2 regions of the Streptomyces sp. NPDC046122 genome follow, and region 2 is predicted to be linked to the other one. Evidence: riboswitches for the same ligand, from Rfam matches in the RefSeq annotation. Region 2 holds a riboswitch; the other holds the start of a gene.
The links. A riboswitch is a leader RNA that binds a small molecule or an ion and turns the genes downstream of it on or off. The one in region 2 is predicted to bind glycine.

Region 1 (7,208 bases), on a different contig from region 2:
CCCGGGGCCGCGCCGCCGCCAGCCGATTGTCAGTGCCGTACGGCAGCATCGGTGGTGTGAGACCCGCGCCCACCATCCTGCATCTGGACATGGATGCCTTCTACGCCGCCGCGGAGCAGGCGTCGAAACCCAGCCTGCGCGGAAAGCCGGTGGTGGTGGGCGGTATCGGCACCCGCGGGGTCGTCGCGACCGCTTCGTACGAGGCCAGGCGTTTCGGGGTGCACTCCGCGATGCCCGTGGCGCAGGCGCGCCGGCTGTGCCCGAACGCCGCCTATCTGATGCCGCGCTTCTCCCTCTACCGGTCGGTGAGCGAGCAGGTCATGGAGCTCCTCGGCCGGCTCTCGCCGCTCGTGGAGCCGCTCAGCCTGGACGAGGCCTTCGTCGATCTGGAGGCGGGCGGGGTGGCCGACGACGCGGCCTCGGCCCGCAGGGCGGGAGAGCTGCTGCGGGCGGACATCAAGGCGGTCACGGGGCTGACCGCTTCCGTGGGCCTCGCGGGGTCCAAGATGCTCGCCAAGATCGCGTCGGAACAGGCCAAGCCGGACGGCCTGGTGCTCATCGAGCCGGGCACCGAGCGGGAGCTGCTGGCGCCGATGCCGGTGCGGGTCCTGCCCGGGGTCGGGCCGGCCACCGGCGAACATCTGCGGCGCGCGGGCATGACCACCGTGTCCCACCTGGCGGAGGCGGGCGAGGACGAGCTCGTACGGCTGCTGGGGAAGGCGCACGGGGTCTCGCTCCACCGGATGGCCGTCGGGCACGACGAGCGGCCCGTGGTGGCCGAGAGGGACGCGAAGTCGGTGTCGGTCGAGGACACCTTCGAGGTCGATCTGCACGACCGGGTCCGGGTCAGGAACGAGGTGGTGCGGCTGTCCGACCGGTGCGTCGAGCGACTGCGCGCGGCCGGGCGCTCGGGCAGGACCGTGGTCCTCAAGGTGCGCCGGTACGACTTCTCGACGCTGACGCGTTCCGAGACGCTGCGCGGGCCGACGGACGATCCGACGGTGGTGCGGGAGGCGGCGGGCAGACTCCTGGAGTCGGTGGACACCACTGGTGGGGTGCGGCTGCTGGGCGTGGGGGTCACCGGGCTCGCCGACTTCACCCAGGAGGACCTCTTCGCGCAGGCGGCGGGCGAGTCGGCGGAGGCGGCGGCCGAAGCGGGCGCGGCGAAGGCGCCCGCCGCGACGGCCCCCGGCGAAGAGCCGGCGGTTCCACCCGCGGAGGAGCCGCCCCGGCGGCGCTGGCTGGCGGGCCAGGACGTACGGCATACGGAGTACGGGGCGGGGTGGGTGCAGGGCAGCGGGGTGGGGCGGGTGACGGTGCGGTTCGAGGAGCCGACGTCGGCGCCGGGGCGGGTGCGGACCTTCGGGGTGGACGATCCGCACCTGGCCCCGTCGGACCCGCTGCCGCTCGTGCGGGCGGCGGGGGATCAGGAGGGGTCGTCGCCGGCCAGCCGCCCGAAGTCCCGGTCGGGGGCCGGGGAGGAGACGTCGAGCCCGTAGTGGTGGTAGAGCTGCAGCTCCTGAGCGGGGGAGAGGTGCCGGCCGACGCCGAAGTCGGGTGCTTCCTTGATCAGGGCGCGGTCGTACGGCACGCGGAGGGTGTCGTCGACGACCTTGCTGGGTTCCAGGGGGACGAAGGCGTCCCGGCTGAAGAGGCCGGTGCGTACGGCGGCCCATTCGGGTACGCCCGTGGCGTCGTCGAGGTACACCTCGTCCACCGTTCCGATCTTGTCGCCGTTGCGGTCGAACGCCTTGCGTCCGATCAGGCTGCGCGGATCGATGTCGGTCTGCACGGTCCCTCCAACTGCTGGCAGCTGCTCGTAGCCCCGTAATGCCTACGAAAGGGCACAACTGTGGACTCGGCCACTCGAGGGATCCTCGACGGGCCTCGCTGGTAGGCTGGCCAGTGGCTGCTGACCCCGTGCGGGAGAGTCTCCGGTGAACGTGCCGGAGGCGCCGAAGGAGCAAATCCTCCCCGGAATCTCTCAGGCCCCCGTACCGCACGGACGAGGTCACTCTGGAAAGCAGGGCGGGCGCCGTACGGGCATGTGCCGGGAACACGGCACAGCACCTGTCACGGATCCCTTCCTCACCGACGGTGAAAGCCGGAACGACCCTCGACGTCAGCGACGTCCGCACGGTCTTCCGGTGAAGCTCTCAGGTTGAGATGACAGAGGGGGAGGCCGTCCGGGTACCCGTGCCGTGGTGCCCCTCGCAGGTCGCGTCAGACCAGGAGGCCTTCCGCAGATGACCGCAAACCGCATTCCGCTCTCACAGCTCGAGCGTGGCATCCCCTTCGAGCAGCGCCACATCGGGCCCGATGCCGAGGCTCAGGCCAAGATGCTCGCCCAGGTCGGGTACGGCTCGCTCGACGAGCTGACCGCGGCCGCGGTGCCGGAGGTCATCAAGAGCGCCGAGGCGCTTGGGCTGCCCGACGCGCGCACCGAGGCCGAGGTACTGGCGGAGCTGCGCACGCTCGCAGACCGCAACCAGGTGCTCGCCCCGATGATCGGCCTCGGGTACTACGGCACCTTCACGCCGCCGGTGATCCTGCGCAACGTCATGGAGAACCCGGCCTGGTACACGGCGTACACGCCCTACCAGCCGGAGATCTCGCAGGGCCGTCTCGAAGCGCTGCTGAACTTCCAGACCATGGTCGCGGACCTGACCGGGCTGCCCACCTCGGGCGCGTCCCTGCTCGACGAGGGCACGGCCGCCGCCGAGGCGATGTCGCTCGCGCGCCGCGTCGGCAAGGTCAAGAACGGCGTCTTCCTGATCGACTCCGACACGCTGCCGCAGACGGTCGCCGTCATTCAGACGCGCGCCGAGCCGACCGGTGTCGAGGTCGTCGTCGCCGACCTGTCGGACGGCATCCCGGCCGAGGCCGCCGAGCGCGGCGTCTTCGGCGTGCTGCTCCAGTACCCGGGCGCCTCCGGCGCCGTACGCGACATCAAGCCCGTCATCGAGCAGGCGCACGAGCTGGGGGCGATCGTGACCGTCGCCGCCGACCTGCTGGCGCTGACCCTGCTGACCTCGCCCGGCGAGCTCGGCGCGGACATCGCGGTGGGCACCACGCAGCGCTTCGGCGTACCGATGGGCTTCGGCGGCCCCCACGCCGGGTTCATGGCCGTACGGGAGAAGTTCGCGCGCAGCCTGCCCGGGCGGCTCGTCGGCGTCTCCGTCGACGCCGACGGCAACAAGGCGTACCGGCTGGCGCTCCAGACGCGTGAGCAGCACATCCGCCGCGAGAAGGCCACCAGTAACATCTGCACCGCGCAGGTCCTGCTCGCGGTCATGGCCGGCATGTACGCCGTCTACCACGGCCCCGACGGCCTGCGCGGCATCGCGCGCCGCACCCACCGCTACGCGACGCTCCTCGCCGAGGGCCTGCGCGCCGGCGGCGTCGAGATCGTGCACGGCGCGTACTTCGACACGCTGACCGCGCGCGTCCCGGGCAGGGCGGCCGACGTCGTCGCCGCGGCCCGTGAGGGCGGGGTCAACCTGCACCTGGCCGACGCCGACCACGTCTCCATGGCTTGCGACGAGACGACGGGCCGCGCGCAGATCGCCGCGGTCTGGGCCGCCTTCGGCGTCGACGCCGACATCGAGGCGCTCGACGAGCGGGCGGCCGACACGCTGCCCGAGGGAATGCTGCGGAGCGACGCGGTGCTCACGCACCCCGTCTTCCACCAGCACCGCTCCGAGACCGCCATGCTGCGCTACCTGCGCAAGCTCGCCGACCGTGACTACGCGCTGGACCGGGGCATGATCCCGCTCGGTTCGTGCACGATGAAGCTGAACGCGACCACCGAGATGGAGCCGGTCACCTGGCCGGAGTTCGGCGCCGTCCACCCCTTCGCGCCCGTCGAGCAGGCCGAGGGCTACCTGACGCTGATCCACGAGCTGGAGGAGCGCCTCGCGGAGGTCACCGGCTACGACGCGGTGTCGATCCAGCCCAACGCCGGTTCGCAGGGCGAGCTCGCGGGCCTGCTGGCGGTACGGGCGTACCACCGCGCGAACGGCGACGACCAGCGCACGGTGTGCCTGATCCCGTCGTCCGCGCACGGCACGAACGCCGCGAGCGCGGTCATGGCCGGCATGAAGGTCGTCGTCGTCAAGACGCGCGAGGACGGCGAGGTCGACGTCGAGGACCTGCACGCCAAGATCGAGCAGTACCGTGACGAGCTGTCGGTGCTGATGATCACTTACCCGTCCACGCACGGGGTGTTCGAGGAGCACGTCGCCGACATCTGCGCGACCGTGCACGAGGCCGGCGGCCAGGTGTACGTCGACGGCGCCAACCTCAACGCGCTGGTGGGGCTGGCGAAGCCGGGCAAGTTCGGCGGCGACGTCTCCCACCTCAACCTGCACAAGACCTTCTGCATCCCGCACGGCGGCGGCGGCCCCGGTGTCGGCCCGGTCGGCGTCCGCGCGCACCTCGCGCCGTACCTTCCGAACCACCCGCTCCAGCCGACCGCCGGTCCGGAGACGGGCGTCGGGCCCATTTCGGCCGCTCCGTGGGGCTCCGCGGGCATCCTGCCGATCTCCTGGGCGTACGTCCGACTGATGGGCGGGGAAGGACTCAAGAAGGCGACACAGGTCGCCGTACTGGCCGCGAACTACATCGCCAAGCGCCTGGAGCCGCACTACCCGGTGCTGTACACCGGCCCCAACGGCCTGGTGGCGCACGAGGCGATCGTCGACCTGCGGCCGCTGTCGAAGGCGACCGGCGTCAGCGTGGACGACATCGCCAAGCGTCTGATCGACTACGGCTTCCACGCGCCCACCATGTCGTTCCCGGTGGCCGGCACGCTGATGATCGAGCCGACCGAGAGCGAGGACCTGACCGAGATCGACAGGTTCTGCGACACGATGATCGCGATTCGTGCGGAGATCGAGAAGGTCGCGTCGGGCGAGTGGCCCGCGGAGGACAACCCGCTGCGCAACGCGCCGCACACCGCGGCCGCGCTGGGCGGCGACTGGGAGCACGCGTACAGCCGCGAGGTGGCGGTGTTCCCGGCCGGGGTCTCGGCCGCGGACAAGTACTGGCCGCCGGTGCGCCGGATCGACGGGGCGTTCGGTGACCGCAATCTCGTGTGCTCGTGCCCGCCGCTGGACGAGTACGACAACTGACGTACGCCGTATGCGCCTCAGGGCGCGGTCAGGGGTCGGGGCCGGTTCGGAGGATTCCTCCGGGCCGGCCCCTCGTCGTACCGGTGAAGCCTGCCTGCCGGCCGGTCAGGCGGCCTTGACGACGTCGAGTGGCCGGTGCGGAGCGATGATCTGGCCGTCCGGCAGCAGCTCACCGGTGTCCTCGAAGACGAGGACTCCGTTGCACAGCAGGCTCCAGCCCTGTTCCGGGTGGTGCGCCACCAGGTGGGCGGCCTCCCGGTCGGCGGAGTCGGCGGTCGGGCAGGGTGGCTGGTGCTGGCACATGGAAGGGTTCTTTCGCTGCGATGTGGTGAGTGTCCTGCGGCTCGATGCGGTGTTCATGGCCGCCCCCCGTATCAGTCGGTCCGGTCCCAGTGTTGCCCCACGGGCGTCTTTCCGCAGGGATTTCACGGCAGCTCTCCTTACTGATTAATGACGCGTCACTCGTGCGGACGGTTCAGCTCAACCGGGGTGTCTCTTCGGGTGGTTCGGGGTGGCCGATACGGGCTAGTCCGGTTGGGGGGTGCGGGGGTCCGGACGCCACTGTGCCCCGTGACCGGGCGGGCACGGGGCACAGCGGGCGTCGACGCAGCAGAGGACCGGACGGCGCCGCGCCAGGACGGCCGGTGTCAGGCGGGCTGGCTCAGCAGGGGGACGGTGGGCGGCGTGAGGCGATGGGTGAGCAGCGGCAGAAGATCGGCGGCCCGGTGCGGCCGGTGAGAGGCGATGCCCGGCGGTGCGGGCGCGAGAGGTACCAGCAGGTCGGTCGGCAGTGGCATGGCCTCCGGCTCGTCGGCGTCGGCCGCCGGGCCGTCGTGCAGCCACAACGTGAGCATGTAGAGCTCCGGTACGGACAGCAATCGGGGCTGGTAGCGCCCGGTCATCGCCTCGGCCTGGCGCAGGGCGAGCTGGCTGGAGGCGAGGTACGGGCCTTCGCAGAAGTGGGAGAAGGCCCAGCCGTCGGCGGTGAGCACGGTGTCGGCGGCGGCCACCGTACGGTCGCCGCTGCGGATGAGGAACCGCCAGCCGGTCAGCCGGGTGCGCGGCGGCCTGCCTGACGGGATGATTCCGTCGAGTACGTGGAAGGGAAGCGGGAACTCGGGGCTGAGCGGTCCCTGAGCCGCGCGGAGGGCCGGGGGACGGGCCTCGCGAACGGCGGTGGGAGAACCGAGTGCCGCGAGGACGCTGCGCAGGGCGGGCGCGGGAGCCGGGGGAACAAGCAGCGGCATGGTGGGTCGCCTCTCACTTGGAGACACGGTGATGCGTGGGTGTGCGTGGGCGGTGCGGACGGCGCTGTCTGCGTTCCGGGGTCAGAGGGGGGCCGTGGGGCGATGGACCGGGCGCCGACTCTCTGCCTCGTCTGCGGAGTTTATACGAGCCGTGTTCACATGATGTTTCCGCTAGCCGTCGTCGGCATTGCGGGCAAGGCGGTATCAGGACCCTAATGCTGCGGAGAATCTACCCATTCATGGGGAGTGTCAGACCCGTGGCCTGGAAAGTCCCGGCCCCAGCGGTAGGCCGAAACACATCGGCTTTTGTACCAGCCGCCCGGGCTGGTATCTGCTCACTGCCGCATGCCGAGTGAATGTGCCCGATGAAGTTCCAGAATGAGGGTACCCGCCGATTGATGGCCGCGGGGCGTTACTGATCAGCCCGCCTGGGCATCATCGACCGTGACATGGGTGCCCGATGCTGTGAGCCGCCCACTCGAGGAGGGATGCTTCGATGGGGGAGAAGGTCGTGGCAGGCGGGTTCGACCTGTCGGACCGGCAGAGGTACCGGAGGAAACTCCAGCAGTGCCTGGAGGGACTGGGGCGACTGCTGGCGGAGAAGAGCTTCGACCGTCCCAAGAACTTCATGGGCCTGGAGATCGAGCTCAATCTCGCCGGCACCGACGGTATGCCGAAGATGATGAACGCGGAGGTCCTGGAGCGGATCGCCAGCAGTGATTTCCAGACCGAACTCGGGATGTTCAATCTGGAAGTGAATATTGTTCCGCACCGGCTGGGAGGCCGTGTATTCGATCAGCTCGCCGAAGAGCTCCGCACGGGCCTCGGA
Region 2 (7,208 bases):
GCGAGACGTTGCCGCCCTTGGAGAGACTGACACCCATGAAGATCCCTGCTCAATCCGGCGCGGGCCGCGCCCTTTGACGATCTCTTTGCCCAACCCGCCAACGCTTGCGCGGCCCGCTCAGTTCCCGCCCGCCCCGCTCAGTCCTCCGAATGGCCGACCGGGATGACGAGTTCGGGGCGGTCCCACATCACCGCGGGCGGATTGGCGCGCTCGGTTCCGGTCCGCCGCCCGCCCACGCCGAGGTAGAAATCCTCGGCGGGCGGGTGCGAGACCACGCGCACGCCGGTGATCCCCGCGGCACGCGCCTCGCCCCGCAGGTGCGCGACGAGCCGGCGGCCTATGCCGAGTCCCTGGGCCGCGTCGGCGACGAACATCAGGTCGAGCTCGGGGGGTTCCAGCACCAGGGAGTAGAAGCCGAGCACCCGGTCGTCCCCGGCGTCGACCGCCACGAAGACCCGGTGCGTCTCGATGTAGTCCGGCCCCACCCGGTACCCGGCGACCATGGGCGCGTACGGGCCCTCGTACGCGCCGGAACTCCGCACGAGCCGGGTGAGACGCTTCGCGTCCCGCGCGGTGGCCCGCCGGATGCTGGTAATGCGTGAAGCCATATCGAGAGTATTACTCATCCTCGGCTCCTCGGCTCCTCGGCCCGCCCTCGCCGTCACCGCCGCCGCACGGACTGACGGCCGCGGGGCCGCGAGCCGGGCGGCCCAGCCGCCCGGCCAGGAGACGTCGGCGCGTCGGCCTGAGCCGTCAGCACTCGATGATGTTGACGGCCAGGCCGCCGCGCGCGGTCTCCTTGTACTTCACCGACATGTCCGCGCCGGTCTCCTTCATGGTCTTGATGACCTTGTCCAGGGAGACCTTGTGGCTGCCGTCGCCGCGCATCGCCATCCGCGCCGCCGTGACGGCCTTCACCGCCGCCATGCCGTTGCGCTCGATGCACGGGATCTGGACCAGGCCGCCGACCGGGTCGCAGGTCAGGCCCAGGTTGTGCTCCATGCCGATCTCGGCGGCGTTCTCGACCTGCTCGGGCGAGCCGCCCAGCACCTCGGCCAGCGCGCCCGCAGCCATCGAGCAGGCCGAGCCGACCTCGCCCTGGCAGCCGACCTCGGCGCCGGAGATCGAGGCGTTCTCCTTGAAGAGCATGCCGATCGCGCCCGCGGCGAGGAGGAAGCGGACCACGCCCTCCTCGTCCGCGCCGGGCACGAAGTTCATGTAGTAGTGCAGGACGGCGGGGATGATGCCGGCGGCGCCGTTGGTCGGCGCGGTGACGACGCGGCCGCCCGCCGCGTTCTCCTCGTTGACCGCCATGGCGTAGAGGGTGATCCACTCCATCGACAGGGCCAGCGGGTCGCCCTCGGAGCGGAGCTTGCGCGCGGTGTTCGCGGCGCGCCTGCGCACCTTCAGACCGCCGGGCAGGATGCCCTCCTGGGACATGCCGCGCGCGACGCAGTCCTGCATGGCCCGCCAGATCTCCAGCAGGCCCTCGCGGATCTCGCGCTCGCTGCGCCAGGCCTTCTCGTTCTCCAGCATCAGCGCGGAGATCGAAAGGCCGGTCTCCTTCGCCAGGCGCAGCAGCTCGTCACCGGTGCGGAAGGGGTACTTCAGTACGGTGTCGTCGAGCTTGATCCGGTCCTCGCCGACGGCGTCCTCGTCCACGACGAAACCGCCGCCCACCGAGTAGTACGTCTTCTCCAGCAGCGCCGTGCCCTCGGCGTCGTACGCCCACAGCGTCATGCCGTTGGCGTGGTACGGCAGGGCCTTGCGGCGGTGCAGGATCAGGTCCTCGTCGAAGTCGAAGCCGATCTCGTGCGCGCCGAGCAGGCTGATGCGCCGGTCCGCCTTGATCTTCTCGAACTGCTCGTCGGCGGTCTCCACGTCGACCGTGCGCGGGGAGTTCCCCGCGAGGCCCAGGAGGACGGCCTTGGGAGTGCCGTGGCCGTGCCCGGTCGCGCCGAGCGAGCCGAACAGCTCGGCGCGTATGGACGCGGTGTGGGCCAGCAGTCCGTCGTTCTTCAGCCGGCCCGCGAACAGGCGGGCCGCGCGCATCGGGCCCACCGTGTGGGAGCTGGACGGGCCGATGCCGATCGAGAACAGGTCGAAGACCGAGATGGCCACGGGGAACTCCTAAGGGTTGGTAGACGCCGCTGTCTGCCGGGGTGGTGCAGATGATCAAGGGCGGGTACAAGAGCCGGGGCACCGCACTCACTGTCCAGTGTGCGCGGTGCCCCGTTGTTCAGTCTGTGTCGTAGGTAACTACTTCAGACCAGGGTAAAGCGGGTGCCTGCCGGCCAGCGCCGTGACGCGGGCCGAAAGGGCGTCGGCGTCGTACGACGGCTTCAGCGCCTCGGCGATGACGTCCGCCACCTCGGCGAAGTCCTCGGCCTGGAAGCCGCGCGTGGCCAGGGCCGGCGTACCGATGCGCAGACCCGAGGTGACCATCGGCGGCCGGGGGTCGTTCGGGATGGCGTTGCGGTTGACCGTGATGCCGATCCCGTGCAGGCGGTCCTCGGCCTGCTGGCCGTCGAGCTCGGAGTTCCGCAGGTCGACCAGGACCAGGTGGACGTCCGTGCCGCCGGTGAGGACGGACACGCCGTGCTCGGTGACGTCCGGCTGCACCAGGCGCTCCGCCAGGATGCGGGCGCCGTCCAGGGTGCGCTGCTGGCGCTCCTTGAACTCCTCGCTCGCGGCGACCTTGAAGGAGACGGCCTTCGCGGCGATGACGTGCTCCAGCGGGCCGCCCTGCTGGCCGGGGAAGACCGCCGAGTTGATCTTCTTGGCGAGCTCGGCGGTGGAGAGGATGACTCCGCCGCGCGGGCCGCCGAGCGTCTTGTGCGTGGTCGTGGTGACGACGTGGGCGTGCGGCACCGGGTTGGGGTGCAGGCCCGCGGCGACCAGACCGGCGAAGTGCGCCATGTCGACCATGAGGTACGCGCCGACCTCGTCCGCGACGCGGCGGAAGGCGGCGAAGTCCAGCTGACGCGGGTACGCGGACCAGCCGGCCACGATCAGCTTCGGCTTGGACTCCTTGGCGAGGCGCTCGACCTCGGCCATGTCGACCTCGCCGGTGGCGTCGTCCACGTGGTACGCGACCACGTTGTAGAGCTTGCCGGAGAAGTTGATCTTCATGCCGTGGGTCAGGTGACCGCCGTGGGCCAGGTTCAGGCCCATGATCGTGTCGCCGGGCTTCAGCAGCGCGAACATCGCGGCGGCGTTGGCCTGCGCGCCCGAGTGGGGCTGCACGTTCGCGTGCTCGGCGCCGAAGAGCGCCTTGATGCGGTCGATCGCGATCTGCTCGACCACGTCGACGTGCTCGCAGCCGCCGTAGTAGCGGCGGCCGGGGTAGCCCTCCGCGTACTTGTTGGTGAGCACGGAGCCCTGGGCCTCCATGACCGCGACCGGAGCGAAGTTCTCCGAGGCGATCATCTCGAGGGTGGACTGCTGGCGGAGCAGCTCGGCGTCGACGGCGGCGGCGACGTCCGGGTCGAGCTCATGCAGGGGAGTGTTGAGAAGCGTCATCACGGTCCCGATCGAGGTCTTAGTTGCCGGAGGAGAAGGCGTCGTACTCGTCGGCGGAGAGCAGGTCGCCCGGCTCGTCCGTGACGCGCACCTTGAAGAGCCAGCCGCCCTCGAAGGGGGCGGAATTCACCAGCGACGGGTCGTCGACGACGTCCTGGTTCGCCTCGACGACCTCGCCGGTCACCGGGGAGTACAGGTCGCTGACCGACTTGGTCGACTCCAGCTCGCCGCAGGACTCGCCCGCGCTCACGGTGTCGCCGACCTCAGGGAGCTGGGCGTACACGACGTCACCGAGCGCGTTGGCCGCGAACTCCGTGATGCCGACCGTCGCCACGCCGTCCTCGGCGGTCGACAGCCACTCGTGCTCCTTGCTGTAACGCAGCTGCTGGGGGTTGCTCATGACCTGAATTCTCCTGTACGCGGGGGAGTGGTGGTGAACGGGGAGGTTGTGCGGGGGGTCACTTCTGGCGCTTGTAGAAGGGCAGGGCGACGACCTCGTACGGCTCATGCGTACCGCGGATGTCGACGCCGACACCGGAGGTGCCCGGCGCCGCGTGCGCGGCGTCGACGTACGCCATGGCGATCGGCCTGCCCAGCGTCGGGGACGGGGCGCCGGAGGTGACCTCGCCGATCACCTTGCCGTCGGCGACCACGGGGAAACCGGCGCGCGGGACGCGGCGGCCCTCGGCGACCAGGCCGACCAGCTTGCGCGGCGGGGCGGTCTCGGCGCGCTCGGCGGCGGCCTCCAGCGCGGCGCGGCCGACGAAGTCGCCCTCCTTCTCGAACTTCACGACCCGGCCGAGGCCCGCGTCGAACGGAGTCAGGGCAGTGGTCAGCTCGTGCCCGTACAGCGGCATGCCCGCCTCCAGGCGCAGCGTGTCGCGGCAGGAGAGACCGGCCGGGACGAGGCCGGCGTCCTTGCCCGCCTCGGTCAGCGCCTGCCACAGCGTCTCGGCGTGCCGCGGCTCCACGAACAGCTCGAAGCCGTCCTCGCCGGTGTAGCCGGTACGGGCGATGAGCGCCGGGACGCCCGCGACGGTGCCGGGCAGGCCGGCGTAGTACTTCAGCCCGTCGAGGTCGGCGTCGGTGACCGACTTCAGGATGCCGGGGGACTCGGGGCCCTGGACGGCGATCAGGGCGTAGGCGTCGCGGTCGTCCCGTACGACGGCGTCGAAGCCGGCGGCGCGCTCGGTGATCGCGTCGAGGACGACCTGGGCGTTGCCGGCGTTGGCGACGACCATGTACTCGGTCTCACCCAGCCGGTAGACGATCAGGTCGTCGACGATCCCGCCGTCCTCCTGGCAGATCATCGTGTAGCGGGCGCGGCCGAGGCCGACGGTGCCGATGTTGCCGACGAGGGCGTAGTCGAGCGCGTTCACGGCCTGCGGGCCGGAGACGGTGATCTCGCCCATGTGGGAGAGGTCGAAGAGGCCGGCCCGGGTGCGGACGGCGTTGTGCTCGTCGCGCTCGCTGGCGTACCGCAGCGGCATGTCCCAGCCCGCGAAGTCGGTCATGGTCGCACCCAGCGAACGATGAGTGGCGTCGAGGGCGGTGTGACGGGGGACATTGCTCATGTGCGGGGCTCCCAGGGCATGACAGGCGAGGACGATCCTCCCCATCTGTCATCGGAACCTGAGAGGTTCACCGGGAGTCCCGGCTTGCACCTTGGGTGGAGCCGCGACGAGGCGGCTCGCTTTTCAGATCTGCCTCGCCCGCGCGGTACGGGGCCTGAGAGATTCAAGGGAGGAACTTGCTCCTTCGGCGTCCCGGGCACACAGTGCCCCGGACTCTCCCGCGCGGATTCAAGCGGCCGGTATGCAGTTGGCGGGCACATCATTGCACGCGGGCGGCGGCCCGACAGCACCTGGGCGGATCTCGAAATGGACTTGTGGCGCATTACCTTTTCTTTACACTTTGTGGGCAAGGGTGGGAGAGGGTGGGGGACACCCGACAGGGGGAAGACGATGACGTTGCAGCAGCCCGGTGTGTACGCGACGACCGCGGGGACCGCGCACCGCGCGATGCCCGCCCAGCAGGGTGTGCCGGTGCGGGCCGCCCGCCGGCCCGCGCCCTTCGTGCGCGACCTGCGCGCGCGGGGGGGATGCGGCCCGCGGGCACTGTCCTTCGCGGCCGGTGACACGGTGGTGGTGTCGGGCCTGCCGGGCAGCGGCAAGAGCACCCTGATCCGGCGTACGGCGAGTACGGCGGCGCACCGGATCGACTCGCAGGACGCGCGCGAGCGCTGGGAGGCGCTGATGCCCCGCCTGCTGCCGTACGCGCTCTACCGGCCGTTGGTGCGCGCGGCGCACTACGCCGGCCTGTGGCGCGCGCTGCGCTCGGGCGAGGGCGTCGTGGTGCACGACTGCGGTACGCAGACGTGGGTGCGGCGCTGGCTGGCCGGCGACGCCCGCCGCCGGGGCGTCGCGCTGCACCTGGTGCTGCTCGACGTGACGGCGGACGTGGCGCGGGCCGGCCAGCAGGAGCGCGGCCGCGGGGTCTCCGGTTACGCCTTCGCCCGGCACCGGCGTGCGGTGGGCCGGCTGGTGCGGGACGCGGAGGCCGGCCGGCTGCCGGCGGGCTGCGCGTCGGCGGTCCTGCTGGACCGGGACGCGGCGGGCGCGCTGAAGGTGATCGATTTCCTCGCTCCGGCCGCCGGGGGCCCTTCCGGCGGCTGAGGCCCGGCCGCGGGGGAGCCCGGGGGAGGGTGTGCGCGTCGCGTTAAAGTTCGTGCCGTGGATTTCCCTGACTTCCCGGTAGCGGCCCACCCGCACGGCGGCAGCGGCTGGCCCGGCAACGAGCTCGAAGAGGTGCTGGGCGCCTCGCTCGGCAACCCCGCCGCGGGCGGCCGCATAGTCGAGGTGCTCGGTCGCAGCCAGGTGTGGGTGCCGCTGCCCTCCGGCGGCGGCCCCGACTCCCCGCATCTCGACCTGCCGACCGTGCTGATCCACGGCGAGGCGTACGTCCCCGTGTACAGCTCGGAGGAGCAGCTCCGCCACTGCGCCGGGCCGCACATGTCCTTCACCGTGGCGCCGGCCCGGGAATTCGCCCGCGGCCTGCCCCCGCAGCTCGGCATCGCGGTGAACCCGGACGGCGCGGTCGGCGTCCCGCTGCCGCCGGCCGCCGTCGCCGAGCTCTGCCGGGCCGGCCGTACGCCGCTGGACGGGCCGGCCAGTGGCGGCCGGGTCCGGCTCTTCGAGCCGGACTGGCAGGAGGAGCCGGTCGACTTCCTCTCCGCCGCCGCCGGGGAGTTCGAGGAGAGCGGTGTGGTGCTGAGCGCCCGCCGCGCCCTCGCCAGCGTCGAGGGCGGCCCCCCGGCGCTCTTCGTCGGCGTACAGCTGTCCGCCTGGGAGGGCGCCGACCGCAACGCCCCGATGGACGCGCTGGGCCGGGCGCTCGGCCGCGTCCAGGTGCCGTGGGAGGTCAACCTGGTCCTGCTGGACGTGGCCCAGGACCCGGTCGCCGGGTGGATGCTGGAGAAGGTCCGGCCCTTCTACACGCGCGCCTGACGCCCGCCTGCCGCCCCCGGCCGTCGCGCCCCGGCCTCCGTAGGGGCGCCCCGCTCGCGGCCGTCGCGCACCGCGCGCCGGGCCGCCGTCCGCGCACCGCCGCCCGACTCGTGCCCCGCGCCGGTGCTGCCGCTTAAGCTTGGCCGACAACCGACACGGTGGATCGAAGAGGGGCGGGAC

Region 1: it holds a riboswitch for glycine, as region 2 does, so the genes downstream of both, gcvP (aminomethyl-transferring glycine dehydrogenase) here and gcvT (glycine cleavage system aminomethyltransferase GcvT) in region 2, are expected to answer to the same signal.

What each region holds. Positions count from the first base shown of each region.
Region 1 is NZ_JBWKLQ010000003.1:9,082-16,289, forward strand. Features, by position in the region: gene AC07FK_RS09285 (DNA polymerase IV) at 57-1,499, shown strand; gene AC07FK_RS09290 (PRC-barrel domain-containing protein) at 1,427-1,792, opposite strand; glycine riboswitch at 1,914-2,010, shown strand; gene gcvP (aminomethyl-transferring glycine dehydrogenase) at 2,247-5,132, shown strand; gene AC07FK_RS09300 (DUF5999 family protein) at 5,238-5,435, opposite strand; gene AC07FK_RS09305 (hypothetical protein) at 5,780-6,379, opposite strand; gene AC07FK_RS09310 (glutamate-cysteine ligase family protein) at 6,876-7,208, shown strand, end outside.
Region 2 is NZ_JBWKLQ010000001.1:270,293-277,500, reverse strand. Features, by position in the region: gene AC07FK_RS01205 (TerD family protein) at 1-37, opposite strand, end outside; gene AC07FK_RS01200 (GNAT family N-acetyltransferase) at 138-608, opposite strand; gene AC07FK_RS01195 (L-serine ammonia-lyase) at 754-2,121, opposite strand; gene glyA (serine hydroxymethyltransferase) at 2,260-3,522, opposite strand; gene gcvH (glycine cleavage system protein GcvH) at 3,542-3,922, opposite strand; gene gcvT (glycine cleavage system aminomethyltransferase GcvT) at 3,981-5,096, opposite strand; glycine riboswitch at 5,132-5,229, opposite strand; glycine riboswitch at 5,230-5,327, opposite strand; gene AC07FK_RS01175 (AAA family ATPase) at 5,487-6,197, shown strand; gene AC07FK_RS01170 (enhanced serine sensitivity protein SseB) at 6,255-7,028, shown strand.